Cupriavidus necator: one gene and its partner. The protein of the gene in region 1 interacts with the protein of each later gene in a pairwise test. Links are inferred from orthologs where the notes say so. Each region holds a gene or a part of one and is shown in the gene's direction. Other genes may lie near its edges.

Region 1 (4,726 bases):
TGGTCGGCGCCGTGCTCAACGGCACCGCCACCGAGCACTCCGATATCTATCTGCAGTGCTTCTGCGACAGCGCCAAGGACGCGGCACTGTACCTGATCAACGCCGGCGTGGACTTCGAGACCAGCGAGAGCCGGCATTTCGGCGGCCGCGGCGAGGTCGAGACCCTCAGCTTCCTGTGGAAGGGCCAGTGGCCCGACCGCCGCGAGGCGCGGCTCCTCGCCGGCGAGGTGCGCGCGGAACTGGGTGCCCCAGTCGGCATTCATATTGCACTGTATGATGCCGTCGACGAACGCGGCGCCGTGCGTGCCGACGCCTCGGGGCGCCCGGCCCGCGCCGACCTGCAGGCGGTACGGGCGCTGGTGGACGCGCCCGGCGATGCCGACCCGGCCTGACGGCCCGCCCCACTTCACTGGTCCAAGCCATCCCATGACTGAAACCGTTTCCTCGCCCGCCCGCCGCTCCCGCCTCTGGCTGTGGATCGCCGTGGCCGTGGTTGCCTGCGCCGCTGGCGCACTGGCCGGCCATTTCGTGTTCTCGCCCAAGCCCGCCAGCGACCAGGCGGTGGAAACCTTCTTCCAGACACGCCTGCCCGACGCCGCCGGCGCCGACCTGGACCTGGGCAAGCTGCGCGGCAAGACCGTGGTGATCAACTTCTGGGCGCCCTGGTGCGGGCCGTGTGTCGAGGAAATGCCGGAGCTGACCGCGCTGCATGAGGAATACAAGGACCGCCAGGTGGAGTTTGTCGGCATCGGCATCGATTCAGCCGCCAATATCCAGCAGTTCACCACCAAGGTCCCGGTGGCCTACCCGCTCGCCGTGGCCGGTTTTGCCGGCACCGAGCTGTCGCGCAACTTCGGCAACAGCGCCGGCGGCCTGCCCTACACGGTGGTGATCAACCCGGACGGATCGGTCAAGTACCGCAAGATGGGACGGGTGACGGCCGAGGAACTGCGGGCAGTGCTGCCACGAGCCTGAGCTATTCTTCCGCCAAATTCGCTGAATTTCGTTTTTCTTCAGCGATTTGTTTCCCGGGGGCGCCAAAACTGCCGGAAAGTGCTTAAAGGGCCGCCAAAGCGCCGCGCAAGGTCGCCAAGCCTTGTATCGCGCGCTAGACAAATCCCTCTAAGCTACGGTAATCTCCGCGCAATTTCGTTGATCTGGTCGAGCCGCCGTGACTGCAACCCGCTCTATCCGTCGCTCAGCCCGCTACCGCAAGGTGCTGGTCCTGCATGGGCCGAACCTGAACCTGCTGGGCACGCGCGAGCCGGAAACCTACGGGCACACGACGCTTGCCGACATCGACGCGGCCCTGGCCGAACGCGCGGCAAAAGCCGGCGTTTCGCTGGATACGTTCCAGTCCAACCATGAGGGGGCACTGGTCGACCGCATCCACGCCGCACGCGCGGAAGGGGTCGAGTTCATCATCATCAACCCGGCTGCCTACACGCATACCAGCGTGGCACTGCGCGATGCCCTCGCCGGCGTGGCGATCCCGTTCGTCGAGGTGCACCTGTCCAACGTGCACCGGCGCGAAAGCTTTCGCCACCACTCCTATTTCTCCGACGTGGCGGTCGGAGTGATCTGCGGGCTTGGCTGGCAGGGTTACCTGCTGGCGCTGGACTATGTGCTGGGCCAGGAGCAGCCGCCACCCGAGAGTTCGGGGAGCTGAACTCCCAAGATTTTTTCAACAACCTGCGCGCGCCGCCCGGCGGCCTGCGCCCGTTGGCGTGCCTCGGCACGGCGGGCGCGGATTTCCGGTGGCCGGCAACACGATTCTTCCGCCGCGGCCCGTCCCGGGCAGCGCGGCCGGATAACCCGATTCAGGAGGATAAAAAGATGGACCTGCGCAAGCTGAAGACGCTTATCGACCTGGTGGCCGAATCCGGCATCTCCGAGCTGGAAGTCACCGAAGGCGACGGCAAGGTACGCATCGTCAAGCAACCGCCGCAAATCGTCGCCGCGCCGATGGCCATGCCGCAGATGCAGGCGCTGCCGCCCGCCGCGGCCGCCGCACCGGCCGCCGGTGCCGTGGCTCCGGCTGCAGAGCCCGCCGCCGCCCAGCTGCCCGCCGGCCACGTGGTGACCTCGCCGATGGTGGGCACGTTCTACCGCGCGCCGTCGCCGGGTGCCGCGCCGTTCGTCAACGTCGGCGACTCGGTCAAGGAAGGCCAGACCGTCTGCATCATCGAAGCCATGAAGCTGCTCAACGAAATCGAGTGCGACAAGGCCGGCGTCATCAAGGAAATCCTGGTCGAGAACGGCCAGGCCGTCGAATACGGCCAGCCGCTGTTCGTGATCGGCTGATCCTGACCGGCATGCCACGCCGCACGCTGCCACCGGCCACGCAAGTGGCCCCCGCAGCAGCGCCCGCGCGGCATGCAATGGCGTTGTTTGGCGCCAGGGACGTTGTGGGCTTCGCGGCCCGTTCCGTGCAGTTCCATGCAGTTCCGCGCAGTATGGCGGCCGCGGCGGCGACAGCCCCCGGGCCGCGCGCCCGGCGTGCCATTGCGGCGCGCAGCGGGACCGCTACTGTTCTCGCAGAGAGAGACCATGTTTGAAAAAATTCTGATCGCGAACCGCGGCGAAATCGCTCTTCGCATCCAGCGCGCCTGCCGCGAACTGGGCATCAAGACAGTCGTGGTGTACTCCGAGGCCGACAAAGAGGCCAAGTATGTACGCCTGGCAGACGAAGCCGTCTGCATCGGCCCGGCCCCGTCGCCGCTGTCGTACCTGAACATGCCGGCCATCATCTCGGCCGCCGAAGTGACCGACGCGCAGGCCATCCACCCCGGCTACGGCTTCCTGTCCGAGAACGCCGATTTTGCCGAGCGCGTGGAGAAATCCGGCTTTGTCTTTATCGGCCCGACCGCCGACAGCATCCGCCTGATGGGCGACAAGGTGTCGGCCAAGCAAGCCATGATCAAGGCCGGCGTGCCGTGCGTGCCCGGCTCGGACGGCGCCCTGCCCGACGACCCCAAGGAAATCCTGGCCACCGCGCGCCGCGTGGGCTACCCGGTGATCATCAAGGCCGCCGGCGGCGGCGGTGGCCGCGGCATGCGCGTGGTGCACACGGAAGCCGCGCTGATCAACGCCGTCAACATGACGCGTGAAGAAGCCGGCCGCGCCTTCGGCAATCCCGAGGTCTACATGGAGAAGTTCCTTGAGAACCCGCGCCATGTGGAAATCCAGATCCTCGCCGACCAGCACCGCCAGGCGATCTGGCTGGGCGAGCGCGACTGCTCGATGCAGCGCCGCCACCAGAAGGTGATCGAGGAAGCTCCCGCACCGCACATTCCGCGCCGCCTGATCGAGCGCATCGGCGACCGCTGCGCCGAGGCCTGCAAGAAGATGGGCTACCGCGGCGCCGGCACGTTCGAGTTCCTGTACGAGAACAACGAGTTCTACTTCATCGAGATGAACACGCGCGTGCAGGTCGAGCACCCGGTCACCGAGATGATCACCGGCATCGACATCGTCCAGGAGCAGATCCGCATCGCCTTCGGCGAGAAGCTGCGCTTGCGCCAGAAGGACGTGCAGTTCCGTGGCCACGCGATCGAATGCCGCGTGAACGCCGAGGATCCGTTCAAGTTCACGCCGTCGCCGGGCCGCATCACCGCCTGGCACATGCCCGGCGGCCCGGGTGTGCGGGTCGACTCGCACGCGTATGATGGTTACTTCGTCCCGCCCAACTACGATTCGATGATCGGCAAGATCATCACTTACGGCGCCACGCGCGAGCAGGCCATTGCCCGCATGCGCATCGCGCTGTCGGAAATGGTGGTGGACGGGATCCAGACCAACGTGCCGCTGCACCGCGAGCTGATGATGGACGCCAACTTCGTTGAAGGCGGCACCAGCATCCACTATCTCGAGCATCGCCTGGCGGAGCGCGCGAAGGCCTGACGCAACGCAACGTTATCCGCAATACACAAGCAGCAAGCAAGGAAGCCCGTGGCATTTCAGGAATGTGTGATCGAAGTGGCGCAGGACCAGGCCGAAGCCTGGTCTGATGCCCTGTTCGACCTCGGCGCGCTGTCGGTCTCGGTGGAAGACGCCGATGCCGACACGCCCGACGAGCAGCCGCTCTTTGGCGAGCCCGGGCTGGAACCGAAGCAACTCGCGTGGAACCGCTCGCGCGTGGTGGCGCTGTTCGGCGACGATGCCGATCCGGCCGTGGTGGTGGCGGCAGCCGCCAACCAGCTCGGCATCGACCCGGTGCCGGCCTACCAGCTGCGCGCGGTCGAGGACCAGGACTGGGTGCGGCTGACGCAATCCCAGTTCGAGCCGATCCGCATCGGCGAGCGCATCTGGGTGGTGCCGTCGTGGCACGATGCACCCGAGCCCGATGCCGTGGTGCTGGAACTGGACCCCGGCCTGGCCTTTGGCACCGGCAGCCATCCCACCACGCGGCTGTGCATGCAGTGGCTGGAGCAGAACCTGAAGCCGGGCGAAACCGTGCTCGACTACGGCTGCGGCTCCGGCATCCTGGCCATCGTGGCACGCAAGCTGGGCGCCGGCGATACCGTCGGCATCGACATCGATCCCAACGCGGTGGAAGCGTCGCGCTACAACGCCGAGCGCAACCGCGTGGAAGCCTCGTTCGCGCTGCCCGAATCGGTGTCCGAGGCCAGCTATGACCTGGTGGTCGCCAACATCCTGTCCAATCCGCTCAAGCTGATGGCCGCCATGCTGAGCGCGCGCGTGCGCGCCGGCGGACGGCTGGTGC
Region 2 (4,474 bases), 1.5 Mb from region 1 along the record:
CTCGATACCTGGGTGGGCCTGCTGACGGTGGTGGCCGTGGGGCTGGTGGCGGTGCGTGCGCCCGGCATGATCGGGCGCCTGCCGGTGCTGATCGGCGGCCTGGCCGGCTACCTCGCCTACTACCTGGGCACCAATGTGATGGGGCTGGGCAAGCCGATCGACTTCTCCAGCGTGGCAGCGGCCAGCTGGTTCGGGCTGCCGGCGTTCACGGCGCCGACCTTCGAGCTCAGCGCCATGCTGCTGATCGCCCCGGTGGCGATTGTGCTGGTGGCGGAGAACCTGGGTCATATCAAGGCCATCGGCGTGATGACCGGGCGCAACCTGGACCCGTATATCGGCCGTGCCTTCATCGGCGACGGCATCGCGACCATGCTGTCGGCCAGCGGCGGCGGCACCGGCGTGACCACTTATGCCGAGAACATGGGCGTGATGGCGGTCACCAAGATCTACTCGACGCTGATCTTCGTGGTCGCGGCCGCGGTGGCCATCCTGCTGGGCTTCTCGCCCAAGTTCGGTGCGCTGATCCTGACCATCCCGGGTCCGGTGATCGGCGGGCTGACCATCGTCGTGTTCGGCCTGATCGCGGCGACGGCGGGCCGGATCTGGGTGCAGAACAAGGTGGACTTCTCCAGCTCGCGCAACCTGATCACGGTTGGCGCCACGCTGACGGTGGCCGCCGGCGACCTGACGCTGAAACTGGGCGGCATGACGCTGGGCGGCATCGGGACTGCCACCTTCGGCTGCATCCTGCTGTACCACCTGTTGGGCGAAGGCAACCACGAAGAGGGCTGAGCCAGGGCAGGATGGGCGCAGGCGGGCGGGTGGCAGCGTAAATCCCGCCTGCCGGCGAGGGATAGGTGTCTGGATTACAATGGCCGGCGAATTGGAATCCCCCGTTTGCGACCCCCTTTCGCGACCCCTCGCTCCATGGCCTACAAGACAATTGAAGACACCATCGGCAATACGCCGCTGGTCAGACTGCAGCGCATCCCCGGTGCCGCCAACGACGCGCGCGGCAATGTGATCCTCGGCAAGCTCGAAGGCAACAACCCGGCCGGTTCGGTCAAGGACCGCCCCGCGGTGTCGATGATCGCCCGGGCCGAGGCGCGCGGGCGCATCAAGCCGGGCGACACCCTGATCGAGGCGACTTCCGGCAATACCGGCATCGCGCTGGCCATGGCGGCCGCCATCCGCGGCTACAAGATGGTGCTGATCATGCCCGAGGACCTGAGCCTCGAACGCCGCCAGAGCATGGCGGCCTACGGTGCCGAGATCATCCTGACCCCGGTCAAGGGCGGCATGGAGTACGCCCGCGACCTGGCGGATTCGATGGAGCGCGATGGCAAGGGCGTGATCCTCGACCAGTTCGCCAACCCGGACAACCCGCAGGCGCACTACGAGGGCACCGGGCCGGAGATCTGGCGCGATACCGACGGCCGCATCACCCACTTCGTTTCGGCGATGGGCACCACCGGCACCATTACCGGCGTGTCGCGCTACCTGAAGGAACAGAACCCGGAGATCCAGGTCATCGGCGCGCAGCCGGCCGAAGGCTCGCGCATCCCGGGCATCCGCAAGTGGCCCGAGGCGTATCTGCCCAAGATCTACGATGCCAGCTACATCGACCGCACCGAGCCGGTGAGCCAGGGCGATGCCGAGCACATGGCGCGGCGCATGGCGTCCGAAGAGGGCATCTTCTGCGGCATTTCGGCCGCGGGCGCGCTCTGCGTGGCGCTGCGCATTGCCGAGGAAGTGGAGAACGCCACCATCGTGTTCGTTGTGTGCGACCGCGGCGACCGCTACCTGTCGACCGGCGTGTTCCCGGCGTGACCTGAACCGGTGCCAACAAGAAAGGCCTCGCAAATGCGAGGCCTTTCTTGCTTTGGCGGGCAGCTGGCGTCAGCCCATCGCCGCCTTGACCGCCTCGCCCAGCTGGTACACCGCCAGCGCATAGAAGAAGCTGCGGTTGTAGCGCGTCAGCACGTAGAAGTTGCGCAGGCCGAGCAGGTACTCGGTCGGCTGGTCGGGGGTGGGCAAGTCCACCACCAGCACGCCAGTCTCGCCTTCGCGCGCGGGGTCGATCGGCTCGTCCACGCGCAGGCCGGCGCGGGTCAGCTGGTTGAGCGTGCGCGTGGGCCACGGCTCACCGTCGGCCGCGGCGGTGGCGATACCCAGGCTGCCGGCGTCGCCGGCAATGCGCCACACCACCGGGCGGCCCGGCTCCCAGCCGTGCAGCTGCAGGAAGCGCGCGACACTGCCGATGGCGTCGGTAGGGCTGTTGCGCAGGTCGATGCGGCCGTTGTTGTCGTAGTCGATGGCGTATTCGCGCAGGCTGGTCGGCATGAACTGCGGGATGCCGATCGCGCCCGCGAAGGAGCCCAGCACCGAGTACACGTCGGTGCGGGTGTCGCGGCACCACAGCAGGTAGTCGGCCAGCTGGTTGCGGAACAGCGTGGTGCGGGCTTCGCGGTTGGGCGTGTCCGGGTAGTCGAAGGCGAGCGTGGACAGCGAATCGAGCACGCGGAAGGTGCCCATGTCGCGGCCATAGATGGTTTCCACGCCGATGATGCCGACGATGACCGATGCCGGCACGCCGAACTCGGCTTCGGCGCGGCGCAGCGTGTCGCGGTTGTCCTGCCAGAAGCGCACGCCCGCGTTGATGCGGATCGGCTCGATAAAGCGCGAGCGGTAGGTGCGCCAGCTTTTGCGGCCGGTGGTGGCGGGCGGCATGATCAGACGCACCACGGTGGCGGAATAGACCGCCTGGCCAAACCACTCCTGCAGCATGCCACGGTCAAGGCGGTGGCGGGCCACCATCTCGTCGATAAATGCGCGGGTCTGCGGATTGTCGCGGTAGCGGCCGGGTTCGATCTCTTCCTCGCGCATGCTGACGCGGCGCTTGCCCGCGGCGAGCAGGCTGGGGGAGAGGCCGCAGAGTCCGAGTGCGGCAGCGGAAAGCGCGGCGCCCAGCAGGGGGCGTCGCAGTGAGCGCTGGGTGTCGGTCATGATGTCCTTTGCAAGTCGCACCGAGTATAGCGGATGCCACTGCGGCAACTGCCGGCAAGTCGTCACGAGATGGCGCGCCGGCGCCGCTGGGTGGCTTGGGCTGGCGTGTGCTAACGTAGCGATTGGAGACAACATCGCGACGATAAGAGATGCCGACAGGCTATTACACGCACCCCGAGTTCCAGCGGCACGAGATGGGGCATTTCCATCCGGAGTGCCCGGAACGCCTTCAGGCGATCGAGGATCACCTGATTTCGCACGGCCTGGACGGGCTGCTGGAGCGCCGCGAAGCCCCGCCCGCCACGCGCGAGCAGCTTGAGCGCGTGCACCGGCCCGACTATGTCGATTCACTCGAACGCGCCAGCCCGGCCAGCGGCTATCACGCGATCGATCCGGATACCTCGATGAACTCGCACACGCTTGCCGCCGCCACGCTGGCCGCGGGCGCGGCGGTGGCGGCCACCGATGCGGTGATCGCCGGCGAGTTCGAAAACGCGTTCTGCTGCGTGCGCCCGCCCGGCCACCACGCCGAGCCCGACCGCGCCATGGGCTTCTGCTTCTACAACAACGTCGCCATCGCCGCGCGCCACGCGCTGCGGGCGCACGGGCTGGAGCGCGTGGCCATCATCGATTTCGACGTGCACCACGGCAATGGCACCGAAGCGGCATTCCGCGGCGACGAGCAGGTGATGATGTGCAGCATTTTCCAGCACCCGTTCTATCCGTACAGCGGCACCGAGCATCTCGCGCCCAATATGGTCAACATACCGCTGCCGGCCTATACCAACGGCATGGCCGTGCGCGAAGTGGTCGAGACCATCTGGCTGCCGCGGCTCAATGAGTTCCGCCCGCAGATGCTGTTTATCTCCGCCGGCTTTGACGCGCACCGCGAGGACGACCTGGGCCAGATGGGCCTGGTGGAGCAGGACTACGCCTGGATCACCGGCCAGCTGGTGGACGTTGCGCGCGCCCATGCGCAGGGCCGCATCGTCAGCTGCCTGGAGGGGGGCTACAACCTGAGCGCGCTGGGCCGCAGCGTGCTGGCGCACCTGAAGGTGCTGCTGGAACGATAGGAGAGCATGGCCATGGCCGAGACCGATGCGCGCGTGGACGCGCCGCTGCTGACCGAATCGCGCGACACCGCGGGCGTGGTGCGGCTGACCATGAATCGGCCGCAGGCGTTCAATGCACTGTCAGAAGGGCTGCTCGACGCGCTGACCGAAGCCCTCGGCCGGCTGGCGTCGGACCATACCGTGCGCGTGGTGGTGCTGGCCGGCGCCGGCAAGGCCTTCTGCGCCGGGCACGACCTGCGCGAGATGCGGGCCTCGCCGTCGCACGACTACTACCGGCGCCTGTTCGACCGCTGCACGCGCATGATGATGGCGATCCAGAAGATGCCGCAGCCGGTGCTTGCGCGCGTGCAGGGCATCGCCACGGCGGCGGGCTGCCAGCTGGTGGCCATGTGCGA

Evidence for each region. Proteins that work in one complex are often made in the same cells at the same time.
Region 2: the proteins of accC (region 1) and cysM interact in binary tests that used the Escherichia coli proteins (3 or more experiments, as listed by UniProt). The link is inferred for Cupriavidus necator from one-to-one orthologs.

What each region holds. Positions count from the first base shown.
Region 1 is NZ_CP066018.1:2,132,717-2,137,442, reverse strand. What follows is about bases 1,800-4,726. They hold accC (acetyl-CoA carboxylase biotin carboxylase subunit), read left to right. Parts: upstream 1,800-2,550; coding sequence 2,551-3,903; downstream 3,904-4,726. Other genes in these bases: prmA (50S ribosomal protein L11 methyltransferase), read left to right, coding at 3,952-4,726; accB (acetyl-CoA carboxylase biotin carboxyl carrier protein), read left to right, coding at 1,837-2,304. Outside these bases: I6H87_RS09995 (hypothetical protein), read left to right, coding at 1-392; I6H87_RS09990 (TlpA family protein disulfide reductase), read left to right, coding at 427-975; aroQ (type II 3-dehydroquinate dehydratase), read left to right, coding at 1,172-1,669. UniProt on the Escherichia coli protein: This protein is a component of the acetyl coenzyme A carboxylase complex; first, biotin carboxylase catalyzes the carboxylation of the carrier protein and then the transcarboxylase transfers the carboxyl group to form malonyl-CoA.
Region 2 is NZ_CP066018.1:630,527-635,000, reverse strand. What follows is about bases 1-2,878. They hold cysM (cysteine synthase CysM), read left to right. Parts: upstream 1-927; coding sequence 928-1,830; downstream 1,831-2,878. Other genes in these bases: mltB (lytic murein transglycosylase B), read right to left, coding at 1,900-2,878; I6H87_RS02990 (solute carrier family 23 protein), read left to right, coding at 1-792. Also shown: more of mltB, read right to left, coding at 2,879-3,006; I6H87_RS02975 (histone deacetylase family protein), read left to right, coding at 3,156-4,079; I6H87_RS02970 (enoyl-CoA hydratase), read left to right, coding at 4,092-4,474. UniProt on the Escherichia coli protein: Two cysteine synthase enzymes are found. Both catalyze the same reaction. Cysteine synthase B can also use thiosulfate in place of sulfide to give cysteine thiosulfonate as a product.